2 regions of the Sedimentibacter sp. B4 genome follow, and region 2 is predicted to be linked to the other one. Evidence: a T-box and tRNA genes for the amino acid it is inferred to sense, from the RefSeq annotation. Region 2 holds a T-box; the other holds one or more tRNA genes.

Region 1 (7,868 bases), on a different contig from region 2:
CCTGACGCTTACATAAAAGCAGTGGCAACACCGGGAGGAACAGGCTCTGTAAGACACGCTATCTGGAATTACACAAATCCTGGAGATTCCATATTGGTATGCGACTGGTTCTGGGGTCCTTATGTTACAATCTCTGAAGAATTCGGAAGAACTGTGACAAATTATGAACTGTTCAATGATAAGGGCGAATTCAACATAATATCATTTAAAGAAAAATTCGAAGAATTGCTGAAGAAGCAAAAAAGACTTGTTACAATAATCAACACTCCGGCAAACAATCCTACAGGATACAGCCTTTCTGATGAGGAATGGGATGAAGTTTTAAACATTGCCAAAGAAAATGCAAAGGATCCTGAAAACAAAATAATAATAGTTGTAGACTCAGCTTACATCGACTATGCGGGAATTGGAAATGAAAGAAGAAAGTTCTTCACAAAATTCAGCCATCTTCCGGAAAACATATTTGTAATGGTGGCATACAGCATGTCAAAGGGATACACAATGTATGGAATGAGATCAGGTGCTGCAATAGGAATATCTTCAAGCGAAGATGTTGCAAATGAATTCTACTATTCAGCAATGCATGCAAACAGAGCAAACTGGTCAAACGGAACAAGAGCGGCAATGTCAGTAATGACAAACATCGCAAAGGATCCTGCAAAGACTAAGGCATATGAAGACGAAGTAAATTCTACAAAGACAATGCTCAGAAAACGTGCTGATGCATTTGTGGAAGGAGCAAAGGAAGCAAATCTTGAAATACTTCCTTACAGAGACGGATTTTTCGTAAGCATACCTTGCAGCAACGCAAAGAAAGCTTCAGAAGAATTGATCAAAGAAAACTTGTTTGTTGTAGCCTTGAAAAAAGGACTGCGTTTTGCAGTATGCGCTGTTTCAGAAGAAAAGTGCAGAGTTTCACCGGCAAAGATAAAAAGAGTGCTTGATGAATTAAAATAAATATAAATGGCTGACATGCGTCAGCCATTTTTTATTGTTATTCTTTTATAAGTTTTTGAGATTTTGTTTTCCACTTTCCTGAAAAATAATAAGGCCCGGATATTAAAATATACATGAGCCATCCTACTCCGTAGCTTAAAAACATGTATTCTTTTCCGTAATTTGAAGCTATGAAATATGCAGCAGGAATTCTTCCAAGCCACAGAGATGTTATTGCACCAACCATGGGAATAACAGATTCTCCTGCTCCCCTCATAACAGCATTAACTACAAACACTACTGCAAGCAATATGTAAAGAGGCATTACATTGTTCAAATAAATCATTCCCGCTGAAATAACAGCAGGGTCTGAATTAAACATCCTCAATATAAACGGTCCTAAAGGAATTATGACAAGTGCAGCCAAACATACCAAGGCTGACATGCCCAAGGTAGCAGTCAATCCCTTGTGAACTCTGTCCATTCTTCCGGCTCCTATATTTTGACCGGTATAAGTTGTAACAGCGTTGCTGAAGCTCTGTATGGGCATGAATGCAAATGTGTCTATTTTGTTCGCAGCGTTAAATCCAGCCATAAAGTCTGAACCATAACTGTTTACAAGAGACTGAAGACTCATTATACCCATAGAAAACAACATCTGTTGAATTCCTGTGGGAAGACCGAGCTTTAGAATTTTCTTGAAGATCTCTTTGTCAAAATAAAATTTCAATATCGAAAAGTTAAGCACTTCATATTTTTTTCTCATATATCGCAAGCCATACAGCCACGAAAATGCCTGAGCTATAATTGTAGCTATGGCAACCCCTGCAACTCCCCACTGAAACACAACTACAAATGCCAAATCCAGCACAATGTTCATTACAGTAGCTATTACAAGGAACAACAGTGATGATTTGCTGTCTCCAAATCCCTGAAGAATACCTGAATTTATATTAAATCCAATGCTTCCTATAATACCCGCGAAAATAATCATCATGTATTGTTTAGCCAGGGGCAGGGTGTCAGCCGGTGTGTTGATCAAATTAAGTATGGGTTCGCACATTATAATTCCTATTATTGAAATTGGAATTGCTCCAACTATCACTGCAGTATAAATAGTCTGTGATGTTTTTCTAACATTGTCCATGTCCCCTGCGCCTACATACTGGGAAATAAGTATTGTGGCTCCAATACCAAGCCCTATGAACATGGCCGCCATCATGAATATTATGGGAAAGCCCGTCCCTACTGCTGCAAGTGCAACTTTGCCAACATAATTTCCTACCACTATGCTGTCAACCATGTTGTACAGCTGTTGAAAAACATTTCCTATGAGCATTGGAAATGCAAAAGCCAGTATGAGTTTCACAGGATTTCCTTCAGTCATTGTTTTCATTGAAACTTCTTTAGAATTTTCACCTTTATTTTTTAATTCCACCCAATCACCTCCGTAATCAGTATAGTATACCACAATTTAATATAAATACAAATTACTAATATCCAAATTTTACAAATTTTTTCCATAAAAAAAGAGAATCTCCCAGTATAACTAAACCGTTAATTAATTCAACTATGTAGGGGAGGACCTCGTGTCCTCCGGTGGCTAGCCCCAATAGTTTGTGAAAAACCGGTTTGTCAATAATACAAGAAAAATTCTCTCTATTAGTTAAATCTATTTATTTTGTTATTACTCTTTAAACGTGTAAACAACTTCAGTTGAACCATTCTTATTGTTGTTCATTTCATTTAAAGCCTGAATTTTGTACGGCAGACTGTACAAGTGGATGAATCCTGTTGCATCCTTCTGGTCATACAAATCGCCTGTACTGAATGAAGAAATTGATTCGTTGTATAGAGCATATTTTGATGTCATTCCTGCAAACTTTATAGTACCCTTGTAAAGTTTAAGTTTAACAGTTCCTGTCACATTTTTCTGAGTTGTGTCTATGAATGCATCAAAAGCATCCTTCAGCCCACTGAACCACATTGCATTGTATACTAGCTCTGCATACTTGCTGCTGATTGTTTCTTTAAAGTGAGCTGCTTCTTTTTCAAGCACGAAGCTTTCAAGGTATTTGTGAGCTTCAATAAGCAATGTTCCCCCTGGTGTTTCATAAATTCCTCTTGATTTCATACCAACAAGTCTGTTTTCAAGAAGGTCAATGACCCCTATGCCATGAGTTCCGCCTACTTTATTCAATGCCTTAAGCATATCTTCCCCGTTTAATTTTTCACCGTTTAATTTGACAGGAATTCCCTCGTTAAATTCTATCTCAACATATTCGGCCTTGTCAGGTGCCTTTTCAACTGTGTTTGTCATCATGAGAAGTTCGTCAAAGTCAGGTTCATTTGCTGGATTTTCAAGCATGCCGCCTTCGTGACTTATATGAAGTATGTTCTGGTCGCGAGAATAAATTCTTTTCTTTGTTATTCCATTTAAATCAATTCCCTTAGCTTCTGCATAGTCAATTGCATCTTCTCTTGATGTAATATCCCAAATACGCCATGGAGCGATGATTTTTATGAAAGGATCCAGACTTGCAATTGCAGTTTCAATACGAACCTGGTCATTTCCCTTTCCTGTACAGCCGTGGGCAATGTATTTAGCGCCTTCCTTGTGAGCCACTTCAACAAGTTTTTTTGCTATCAATGGTCTTGCATAGGCAGTTCCCAGAAGATACTTCCCTTCATAAATAGCATTTGCCTTAATTCCCTTGTAAACATATTCTTCTACAAATTCATTTACCACATTTTGAATATAAACCTTGCTTGCACCTGAAGACAATGCCTTGTTCTTTACAAATTCCATGTCGTCTTCCTGGCCTACATTTACACAGCATGCTATGATATCTAAATTATCGTAATTTTCTTTTAGCCAAGGTATAATAATTGATGTGTCCAATCCGCCTGAATATGCCAATACTACTTTTTCTTTTTCCATTTCTTCCATCCTCCGATTTTTAAATCTAAAATTTTTAATATTTGATGAAGCATAATTATTCGTTAGTTGATTTTTAATAAATATTAATTTCTTTTGTAGAGCGCACTATAGGTTAGGGCATATCACAGTTTCGAACTCAAATTTTTCTGCTTACTGTCGCTCGAAAAAATTTGGTTCTCATTGCGTTTGACCTGCCGCCATTCTTTCAGAAAACCGCTGAAACAATGGGGTTAGGGCATAAAAAAATCTGCTAATAAAGAGGCAGTGTTGTCACCGCGGTACCACTCTTTTTTTAGACAGAATCGCTCTTTCATTTTAACGGTATTGAACCGTATTCTCATACTGCTACTTCTGAGAATCTTTTCATGGATTCTTTTCAATTAAATTTCACTGCCGAACTCACACTCTGTTCCGACTCGCTGATAGCTTTATTTAATTTACTCTTCCAATCATTAAATTATACATAATTGATGATTTTTATACGATTATATGATGCCGAATATGTTTTGTCAACCCTTATTTTAAAAATATTTTCAAAATTTATTATATTTATTCTATATTAAACTTTTTACATAAAAAAAGACGCTACGCGTCCATTTTAACTGTTAACCAATCTTTATATACATTTACTCTGCTGATTGCATCTTCAATAAGTTTTTCTTCCTTAACAATGGCTTTTTCTAATATACCGCTGCAGAATTCACCTTTGCAGTCATATCCTTCAAACGACATGCTCACTCGATTGTTTTCAATGCTTTCAACAGTCATTTTAAACATCACCTTTTCTCCTACCATTGTTGGATGCATGTGATTTGACTGAAAGTTAGTGACCACAGTCAAGTATTCAGAAGGAATAAATTTCTTCAGCATGATGCAAGATATTTCTATTACAGTTGCCAGTAATGAAGGCGTCGACATCAGGTTTTCTATTTTTACGGATTTTGTTATATACGAGTCTGCAGGGGTGACAACTTTTTCATATGTTGTAGACAATCCTACATTAATTTTATTTGTGATCATAAAACCTCCGAATGCAATAATTACTTTAATTAAATACTAGCAGATTCATAAATAAAATACAACAAAAATATTTTGATATTCAAATTATTTGTTATATTAAACTTTTTCCCTGAGGTTATTTGTCAATACTTGCTGTTTCAAAAAATAAAAAAAGATGTTTTTAAAACATCTTTGAATGGGAACTATAGGGCTCGAACCTATGACCCCCTGCTTGTAAGGCAGATGCTCTCCCAACTGAGCTAAGCTCCCACGACAATGACAATGTTACCATATTTTTATTAAGTTGTCAATTACATTTATGAAAATTTTTATTTTGCGTTTACGAAAATTTTTATTTTGCAGTTAAAAGCGTTGATTGAAAAAGTAAATTCAACCCCTTGTTTTATAAAGAAATGCATTGCAGTTTAAAGCAATAAAATTTAAAAATATAAATAAAAATTTCAAAATAATGATGCTTTTCTTTAATAATGTAAAAAGTGCTAGGAATTACAATTAAAAATAGTATAATATAAATATATCATTTTTGGGGGAAGCAATGAAGACAGTAGCAAAAGAGAACAGACCTTCAGGTCTCATGAAGAGCAGTTACATACGCTCATTTTACAAAAAGTACTTATTAAATTATATATTCGGAATAATAGCACTGGTGATTGTGGATGTTGTACAGACAAGGGTTCCCATAATTGTCGGCGAAGTAATCGACGGTGTAGATCTTGGCAGCTTTGATGCTGCGTTTATTAAAAGCTCTATATTAAAACTATTTGCAATAGCAGGAACAATCTATGCAGGAAGAATTTTGTGGAGATACTTCATATTTGGAACATCCAGGAGCATTGAAAGAGACATCAGAAATGACATGTTCAATCATCTTGAAAAAATGTCTGCCAAGTTTTATCATCAGCACGGAACAGGAGAAATCATGGCACACATGACAAACGACCTTGAGGCAGTAAGAATGGCCTTGGGCCCTGGTATACTAACTTTGTTTGACGTTGTTGCACTTGGTTCAATCACAATTTACAACATGGTAACTGAAATCGATCCCTTGCTTACAGTTGCAGCTGTTATTCCGCTGTTGCTTATTGCAATTTCTGTCAGATTTATGGGAAGAGAACTGCAAATCCGTTTTACAAAAAAACAGGAGTCATTTGCCGACTTATCCAATTATGTTCAGGAAAATCTGTCTGGTATTAAAGTCATCAAATCATTTGTACAAGAAGACAAGTCCATCAGTTCCTTTGAAAAGTGGAACAAGAATTCATATGACAAAAATATAAAATTAAGTGTCATTCAAACACTCATGCATCCTTTCATGCAGATGATATCAGGCATTGCATTGGCTGTGGCCATTGGATACGGCGGCTATATCACTATAAAGGGCAGAATAACCATAGGAGAATTTTCTGCATTCATTCAATACCTTGGAATGCTTGTATGGCCAATGATGGCAACAGGGATGACAATAAATCTTTTCAACACAGGAGCTGCTTCACTTGAGAGGGTTGAAAGAATCCTCAACGAGCCTGTGGAAATCACAGATTCCATAACAACTTCAGCTTTAGACAATTTGACCGGAAACATCTATGTAAAAAACCTCAGTTACAAGTATCCAGACACAGATAAAAATGTATTAAGCAATATCAGTTTCAGCGTTCAAAAAGGACAGACCCTTGGTATTATCGGAAGAACCGGAAGCGGCAAAACAACTCTTGTAAACCTCATGCTTAGAATTTTCGAGCCTGACAAAGGAACAATGTTCATAGGAGATAGTGACATCCTGGATATACCTCTTAATGTCCTTAGAAAAAACATAGGATATGTTCCTCAGGACAATTTCTTGTTTTCAGATACTATTGCCAACAACATTGACTTTGGAGCAAGAACCGGCAATATGGACAAAATCATCGAAGCTGCAAAAAGTGCCGTTGTCCATGACAACATAATTGAGTTTAAGCACGGCTATGAAACGCTTGTTGGCGAGAAGGGAGTTTCAGTTTCCGGAGGCCAGAAGCAAAGAATATCAATAGCCAGAGCATTGATAAAAAATCCTGAAATACTTATACTAGATGATTCAGTGTCTGCTGTTGATACTGACACGGAAGAAAAAATACTCAAGCACATCAATGAAAACAGAAAGGGCAGCACAAACATCATAATTGCCCACAGAATTTCAACCATTCAGAATGCTGATGTCATCATTGTGCTTGATGAAGGTAAAATTGTTGAAACAGGAAGTCACCAGCAGCTAATTCAGCAAGCAGGTCTTTATAATTCAATTTACGAAAAACAGCTTTTGGAAAAAATGCTGGAAGAACAAGAGTAGGGGTTATGATGAAAAACGACGATTTTGAAAAACCAAAAAAAATAGATAGAAATATTGCCAAGAGGCTTCTTAAGTATGCAAAGCCTTACATCTGGCAATTCGTACTGGCTATTGCAATAATATTTGTAATAGTTGCAGTTGAACTTTACCAGCCGGTGCTCATTGGGGATGTGGTGGATAAATTTCTTTCCCGTTATTCAGGCACCCAGGCAAACACAGTGGATGCAGGAATAACTCAGCAGTCAAACATACAGGGAGTTATAAAAATAAGTTTAGTGTATTTGTCCACAGTGGCGGTTGTTTTTGTACTTGGTTATGCACAGGCAATGATACTTGCACGTGCAGGGCAAAAAATAATTTACAACATAAGAATGGAAATATTCAATCATTTAAACGCTCTTTCCATAAGCTTCTTCAACAAAAACCCAATAGGAAGGATTGTGACAAGAGTCACCAATGACACAGAAGCATTAAACGAAATGTATACCAGCGTAATTGTCAACATTTTAAAAAGTCTGTTTGTATTAATAGGCGTGGTAATTACTATGTTCAAATATAACGTGAAACTTTCATTGCTGACTTTTACCGTCATTCCTTTTATTGCAGTGTTCACATTTGTTTTTGAAAGCACTTCAAAGAAAATATACA
Region 2 (7,868 bases):
CTTTCATTGTCTCAATCCTTTTCAGCCGCTTAATCTGATGCTCAAGCACTCAGATTAAGCATTTTTATTTATGATCCTATCCTTCAAATATTTCTACATTATCTACACTTTCCAAGAACTTCAAATACTCCTCTTTTGTCATTGCTGGTTTAAAATTGCCAAGTATGGCAGTTGCATTAGCTGCATCACCATACAACAAATCAACAACAGTTAAAGCCATTGCTTTAGCAGGCATTATGTAAGCCTTCTCTTCATCTATGGTTTCAAAATCACGAGTGTGAAGACTTCCCTTTACTCCCCCAATCATTGGGTGAATAGTAGGAATTATGTGAGATACGTCCCCTAAATCAAATGATCCTGTAAAATCTCCACCTTGTATTATTTTGTCTTCAGATATGCCTAAAAATAATAAGTTATTCTTGAACAATTGATCAAATTCCGGATAATTTAAAATTGGGAGATATCCTGGGATGCTTGTTATTTCAACCTTAGCTCCTACAGCCATAGCTCCGGCTTTTAAAGCTCTGTCTACCTTATAATTTGAGTCTATCATTGCTTTTATTGTCCTTGCTCTGACGTAGGATTCCATTTGCACATCATCAGGAACTGAATTTACAATATTGCCTCCTTTAGTGATTATAGGATGCACCCTCACTTTGTCAGAATCTCTGAACGTTTCTCTTTGTGCATGAATGTTATTCATAGCTAATGTAGCAGCATTCAAGGCATTTATGCCGTCTTCCGGTGCCGAACCTGCATGAGACTCTTTACCTATGAATCTGACCTTTTTACCTATAAAACCATTGCTTACCGGTCCTATTAATGCATCATTGTCACCAATGTCTGAAGAATGGAACATCATTGCCATGTCTACATCATCGAAATACCCTTTTTTAATCAGCTCTTGCTTGCCTCCAAAATATGTAAGTTTGCCTTCTCCTCTTAACTTATCTCTATAATCCAACTCAACAAATTCTTCTGATGGAGTTGCAATCACGGAAACATCTCCTGCCAGTTCACTAAGTATTCCGCTTTTGACAAGCCCTAAAGCAGCTCCTAACATTCCGCCTACTTGGTTGTTATGACCGCAGGCATGTACTGCTCCGGTTTCAACTGCATCTTTGTGTGTAACACATGAGATTGCATCCAGCTCTCCTAATATAGCAACCATAGGGCCTGTTTTCCACCTTTTAAAACCGCCTTACATCCTGTAACAGCAATATTTTCTTCCACCTCTAATCCGAGTTCTTTAAGAAATTTAACAACTGTACCTGTTGATTTAAATTCTTTATAACCAAATTCCGGTGTAGAGTAAATCTCTCTGCCGGCTTTTATGACAAGTGCTTTGTTGTCCTCTATTGCTTTAACGACCTTTCCTTTCAATTCGTTAATATTCATATACTCCTCCTATATTAATTAATGTTGTATAAAATCTATTGACAGCAAGTTTTCATTGATTGACCCTTGACCGTCTCCATTTTTACATTAGTTATTGGATAATAACGTTCTCATTCCATTATAGCATAAATATTTCCTATTTAGTACAAAAGAAAGAACTACATTTAAAAATGGGACAGTGTTTTGATTTCAATCAAAACCGTCCCATTAGTGTTATTTGAACAAGAAATAAATTTTATTTAAAAGCAGTTACGGTTCACTTCAGCGGTCATTATAAAATATTAAGTGCTGAACTTATGAGCTTTGATTTGCCACAGAGATTTTTATATTCTTTGCTCTACAACAAGCCTTTATATCACTTATAGTTTGTTTAAATAACTCCGCAAACTTATCATCTGTATTAATGACAACTTCTTCAATTTCTGTCTTCATTGACAGAGCATTTTCAGACTTATACTTTCTTGTTTCAGTAATAATTTCCTTTAGTTTTTCTCCAAAAATGATAATTTCATCGTCAACAGATTTTTCAGTTTCCCATTGCAACTTGTGCAGTGAAATACTGTTCTCATACTGTTTGAAAAATTCCTGATAAATATATTCTGTTATATGTGGAACATAAATGGCATACAGCTTCAATATATTCAGCATGCAATAATATAGGGCATATTGTGCTGATTGCCTTTCTTCATAACCATGTATCTCCGGTTGATATAAACGCTCTTTGACAATTTCAATATAATAATCACATAAGTCCTTCCAGAAAAAATCATCAATTTCATGTCTGGCTGGTCCGATTTCATATTGGTCAAGGAACTTTCTTGCATTAATGGTAGTTTGCTTACATCTCTCGATTATCCACCTGTCTACAGGCATTAAATTTACATGAGCATTGAGGTTAATGTCCTGTAAATGGGATATTGAAAACTTTGAAGCATTCCACAGCTTTGTGATAAACCTTTTTGCTATGGTTAATTCATCAATTGAAAAAAACGTATCTGATCCAAGTTTGGAATTAGCAGCCCAATATCTTATAACATCAGCAGAGTGGTTTTCAATAATCAATTTTGGAGAAAACTCTGAGTTGCTTTTTGACTTGCTGATTTTTTCTCCTTTTTTTGCAAGAACAAAACCACAAATCATTATATCCTTCCATGGAATCTGGCCCGTATGGTAAAGGCTTTTAACTATGGTATAAAATGCCCATGTACGTATGATTTCATGAGCCTGTGTCCTCAAACTCATTGGTAAAAGCATATCTGAAATATCATTTTCTTCATCCCATTTTGAATTAATTTGAGGTGTAACTGATGAAGTAGCCCATGTATCAAAAACCGATGTCTCAGGCACAAACTCATCACACCCACAGGAACAAACTTTTCCGGGCCTGGTTTCAATAGGATTTACCGGCAGCATTTCTTCATCTGCAATTATAACATTACCACAATTTTTACAATACCATATTGGGAAAGGAACACCAAAGTAACGCTGGCGTGATATACACCAATCCCACTTAAGATTTTCAACCCACAATAAATATCTGTTTTTCATGTGTTGAGGATACCAATTGATTTCATCAGCAGCCTTTAAAAATAGTTCCTTATTTGTAAGAATATCTATATACCACTGTTTTGACGGTATAATCTCAATTTCCTTCCCACAACGCTCATGAACAGAAACTGTGTGTGTGATATTTTTTGAATCTATAAGAAATCCATTTTCTGAAAGAAGATTTATTATATGTTTCCTGGCTGCTAAAACCTTCAGTCTTCCTATGAATGGAACACTTTCATCTATTGTACCATCAGGAAGAATAACCTTACGATAAGGCAGTTTATGAGTTTCATACCACTCAACATCAGTGCTGTCACCAAATGTTGCACACATTACAACACCAGTGCCTTTATCAATATCAGCTTTTTCGTCTGCTAATACAGGAATTTCATAGTCATATAAAGGAACAATGGCATTTTTACCGATATATTTTATATATCTGTCATCTTTTGGATTAACAAATAAGCAAACACAGCCATATAACAACTCCGGTCTTGTTGTAGCAACCAATAATTTTTCTTCACCTAACTGAAAATTGATATAATTAAAAGTAGTTTCTTTTTCAATAGTTTCTAACTCTGCTTGGGCAATGGAAGTTTGACATTCCGTGCACCATAAAACCGGAGACTCTTTCATATACGCCTTTTTATCCTTCAAGAGTCTGATAAAGGACTTTTGTGATATTCGCTGTACCATAGGATTAATTGTCTCGTATTGAAGAGACCAGTCAACTGAAAAGCCCAAAGACTGCCACAAATCTTTAAACTCTTTTTCATATTTTGAAGAGGTTACAACACATCTTTTAATAAATTCACTTCTCGGAAGATTTTTTGCAATGATACCCTCATCTTTTTCAACCAGTCTTTCTGTTGGTAGACCGTTGTCATCAAAACCAAAAGGATAAAAAACATTGTAGCCTTGCATGCGCTTGAAACGTGCTATCATTTCTGCCTGTGTATAGGAAAATATGTGTCCAATGTGCAGGCTGCCACTTACAGTAGGTGGCGGTGTGTCAATAGAATAAATTTCTTCTTTACTCTCATGGTCGAAACTGTAGATAGAATTTTCATTCCAAAAGTTTTGCATCTCTTTTTCTACTTGCTTAAAATCATAGTTTTTCATGGTAATACCTCCTAGAATTTTACGAACACAAAACAAAAAATCCGCCTTAAGCATATGCTCAGGGCGGACTGTATGCGTCCGTGGTACCACCTAAATTCAGATTACTCTGCACTCTGTCAGTACGGGATAAAATATTATCAGATACTGCTTTCCTTTTAACGGTGGAAATTTCCGTTGAAGCCTACTAAGATTAATTCTTTTCGGTTCACAGCTCAAAGGCTACTTCCATACTTACTTCACGAAGATTCTCACCAACCATCTTCTCTCTTTGCTTCAAGTGAGTATGTACTCCTCCTTATCAACGCCATTTTGTTCGTGTTCGTTTTATATTATAATATTTTATTATATTCAAAATGTCAATATTTATAATCATTTTTTAAATTAAAATTTTATTTCATTGTATTAGCACAAATCGGCTTTGTGCTTGTGCTTTTTGTATACTCCTCCATGATAACAAATATAAGTATCTGCATCATAATCTAATATCTTTGAAATAGATTTGTTTGCACTCTCCACATCTAATGTAAACTGCGGGTTTGCAATGACAAGCTGATTATTTTCCAATGCAGCTGCATCACCTGTTATAAGAGTTTTTTATTTTTTATGTACAGAGATATGTGACCGGGAGTGTGACCAGGAGTACCTACTATTTCACAACCACCGCACCAGTTCATAACTTCTCCGTCATGTACAAATTCATCGACCTCGACTGTCTTAACGCTTTTGAGAATGTCACAGAAAGCTCTTCCAAATTGCTTCTGTTCTTCATTTAAAGTACTTTGCAACGATTCTGCCTGTTCTAATCTCAATGACTTTTTTTCTCCTGAAATATATGGAGCTTCAATTTCGCTTGCAACGATTTTCACATCAGGATATTTGTGTTTAAAGTCTGCCAAAGCTCCCATATGGTCGTGATCATGATGTGTAATTACAATTTTAGTAAGTTTATTGCAGTCTAAATTTTCTGTCCTCATGGCATCTTCAATTATAGACATAAATCCTGTATATCCGCAATCAACAAGAATCATTTCATTTTTATCTCTTAATACTACTGGATGGATAGTATCCTCCATATCTCCAAATTTATAGTTAACATTTAATACAATTATATTTTCCATAATATCGTCTCCTTATTAAGTATCACTTTATGCTCTGAGTACACCCGTCCCTGGGATTGCAGGGTAATTTTAACACCAAAAGCTCTTCCGTTATAAATCACCAAGTAGTTAATTTCTTTTTTTCATCATCAAATATGTAACAACTCCAGGAACAAACATATCTGGAATAGGTCCAATCTCTTGATAGCCTAGGGCTTTGTATAATCCGATGGCCTCTGTGCTAAAATCATCTACACATAGGAAGAGTTTATCCGACTTATCCTGAATAAATCCGATTTCCTCGAATAAACTCATCATTTGCTTACCAATTCCTTTTCCTCGTACTGCTTTTTTCACAGCCAAAACATGTAGAAACGGAAACCAATGGAATATCCCATTAAGAATGATCCATGCAAAACCAACACATTGTCCTTCTTCATCTATTGCAACGTAAATTTCTCTTTTATCAAAGCCTTCTTTTAAGAGTCTTTGTCCAATATATTGGTTATTTGAGTCTAAAAAATACTTCTGACCCAGGATAGAATTCTCCAGAATGCTGGCACAGTCCTCTAGATGTTCATAGTTTCCTTTTATAATGGATGTTTCCATGTAACACTCCTTCGTTTATTTGATCTGTGTCATGATATGTTTGTTAGTTAGTTCGATTCTATGTCTAGCACGGAATTTGAAGTTACAAACACTAACTTTACAGCTTACTCTATTGTAAACTCTTCTGTCGTCTCAAGACCATTCCAAACATACCCATCAGAACGATAGTACATTCTAATTACAGAGCCATCTTTTTTTGTAACATCTATAACATACACCTGCTTTGTTTCTACTAGCATTGGATAGTTGTCATAAGGCAGCACATCACCCGTTTTTTTCTTATACTGAAAATCTTCATACGCATTTTCTAATCGCCAAAATTCCCGATATGTATAATCTTTGAATCCTGTCAAATCTTGTTTTCCAAAATAGTAAGCTTTGTAATTCTTATGATTGATGGTGAAATCATCAACTCTAATAGGTTCAATGTCTTTCACTAACCAAGTTAAATCCTCTGAATAGATTGAATCGCTGTAGTATTTCTTTAATTGATTCGCCATACATGGGACAGAATCAGTCTTATACCCCATAGCATCAAAATCTGTATGAGCTCCACCGTAAATTCCCATAATGTCCTCACACTTTAGTCTGTCAAACTCACGAATAAAATTCTCCACCATCTTGTTTTCACGGTATGCGTCATCAGAATGTTTATAATAATAATTGCCTTGTTCAATAGCATCTTGTGTCAACAAATACATTTCTGTACCTTGCAAATTATTCTCTTCAAGATACTTCAAAAATCGTTGGCCAGTAGTATTGTACTGGTGCCCCACATCTGTACCGTGGAAAATAGTTTCAGGGCACTCTCTTTTTATTTTTTTATAGAATTCCTTAATGTTAGGGTTATGTGACGCTGTACCCTCCCAATCCTTATATAATTCATCAAGAATATCATCACTATCCGACTGCATCCACAAGTTTAAAAACTCCGCAGTATAGTAGGGATATTCAACAAATAAATGTCGCATATTCTGTGTATTGTAGTTATTATTCCACAACTCTAATTCCTTTTCCAATATTTTTTCAACACCATGCTGTTCTCCATATAAATAAATCTTACCTGTTGATTTATCTAAAGGCGTTCCAGTATCCACTGGAGCGTTTCTGACTGAACAAGCAGCCAAGACTGACAGTATTATTAATGACATAGTATACATAAAGAATCTTCTATTGTTCATAGCTCACCATTTCCTTCTAAAACTCCTTCAAATTATTTTATTTGATGATGAAGGGGATATGTTATATTATACCACAATTTTCTAATTAATGAACCGGTTAAACCACCTTTAACAATAATTTCTTGAAAACTATTGACAAAGAAAAATTTATTTTATATAATAGCAGACAAATACAGTCTATAATATCTTTGGAGGAAAAATGAAGTATACTAAAGCAACAAATTATGCTTTGCATATAATGGCTTATTTAGTTAAGCAAGAAGGCAAAGACAATTTAAGCCTTCAGCCTTTAGCTAGTCACATGAATATATCACCCACCTATCTGTCGAAAATACTAACTCAGCTGGTTAAGGCTGATCTTATTCAATCCACACCTGGAGTAAATGGAGGTTATAGTCTTCGAAAGACAAAGACTGAAATAAGCTTTTATGATGTCATTCAAGCCATTGAAGGCAGTGGAGCACTTTTCACTTGTGAAATGGATGAAAATCGTGATTGTCACATAGAAAAGGTTATGAGAGATGCCGAAGATAGAATGGTTGCCCATCTTAAAGAAAAACGAATTTACGACATTGTCTGAAAAATGAGCTAAAAACATAGGCAGCAGCAACTGCTCATTTTTTCGACACAATTATAGATATTTACAGTCTGTATTATATTTTATAGGAGGTTTATTATGAATCACATACACCATTGCAACGAACCGGATAAAAATTTTAAATAAAATTACTTTTTTAGATAGCAGGCAAAGAGAGCAGCTCATACCACCTGAAGCTCTTATTAGCCAAATGCCAATTCAAAAAAATCATACTTTACTGGATGTAGGTGCCGGCACAGGCTTTTTTACCATTCCCATGGCAGAAAGCACCTCTAACAAGGTTTATGCTATGGATCCTGATGAACGCATGCT

Evidence for each region. A T-box is a leader RNA that pairs with one kind of tRNA and senses whether it is charged. The one in region 2 lies ahead of BN358_RS07340 (valine--tRNA ligase), so its partner is inferred to be a tRNA-Val.
Region 1: it encodes a tRNA-Val, which carries the amino acid that the T-box ahead of BN358_RS07340 (valine--tRNA ligase) is inferred to sense. The anticodon was not compared.

The regions. Positions count from the first base shown of each region.
Region 1 covers NZ_CANG01000957.1:11,234-19,101, forward strand. The annotation lists gene BN358_RS19665 (pyridoxal phosphate-dependent aminotransferase) at 1-957, shown strand, start outside; gene BN358_RS19670 (MATE family efflux transporter) at 995-2,374, opposite strand; gene BN358_RS19675 (argininosuccinate synthase) at 2,624-3,877, opposite strand; T-box leader at 4,132-4,339, opposite strand; gene BN358_RS19680 (thioesterase family protein) at 4,463-4,897, opposite strand; tRNA gene BN358_RS19685 (tRNA-Val) at 5,074-5,146, opposite strand; gene BN358_RS19690 (ABC transporter ATP-binding protein) at 5,433-7,220, shown strand; gene BN358_RS19695 (ABC transporter ATP-binding protein) at 7,226-7,868, shown strand, end outside.
Region 2 covers NZ_CANG01000038.1:27,389-35,256, forward strand. The annotation lists partial or broken gene BN358_RS07335 (amidohydrolase) at 77-1,398, opposite strand; gene BN358_RS07340 (valine--tRNA ligase) at 1,693-4,071, opposite strand; T-box leader at 4,128-4,382, opposite strand; partial or broken gene BN358_RS07345 (MBL fold metallo-hydrolase) at 4,474-5,189, opposite strand; gene BN358_RS07350 (N-acetyltransferase) at 5,298-5,777, opposite strand; gene BN358_RS07355 (hypothetical protein) at 5,882-6,958, opposite strand; gene BN358_RS07360 (Rrf2 family transcriptional regulator) at 7,158-7,538, shown strand; gene BN358_RS07365 (class I SAM-dependent methyltransferase) at 7,747-7,868, shown strand, end outside.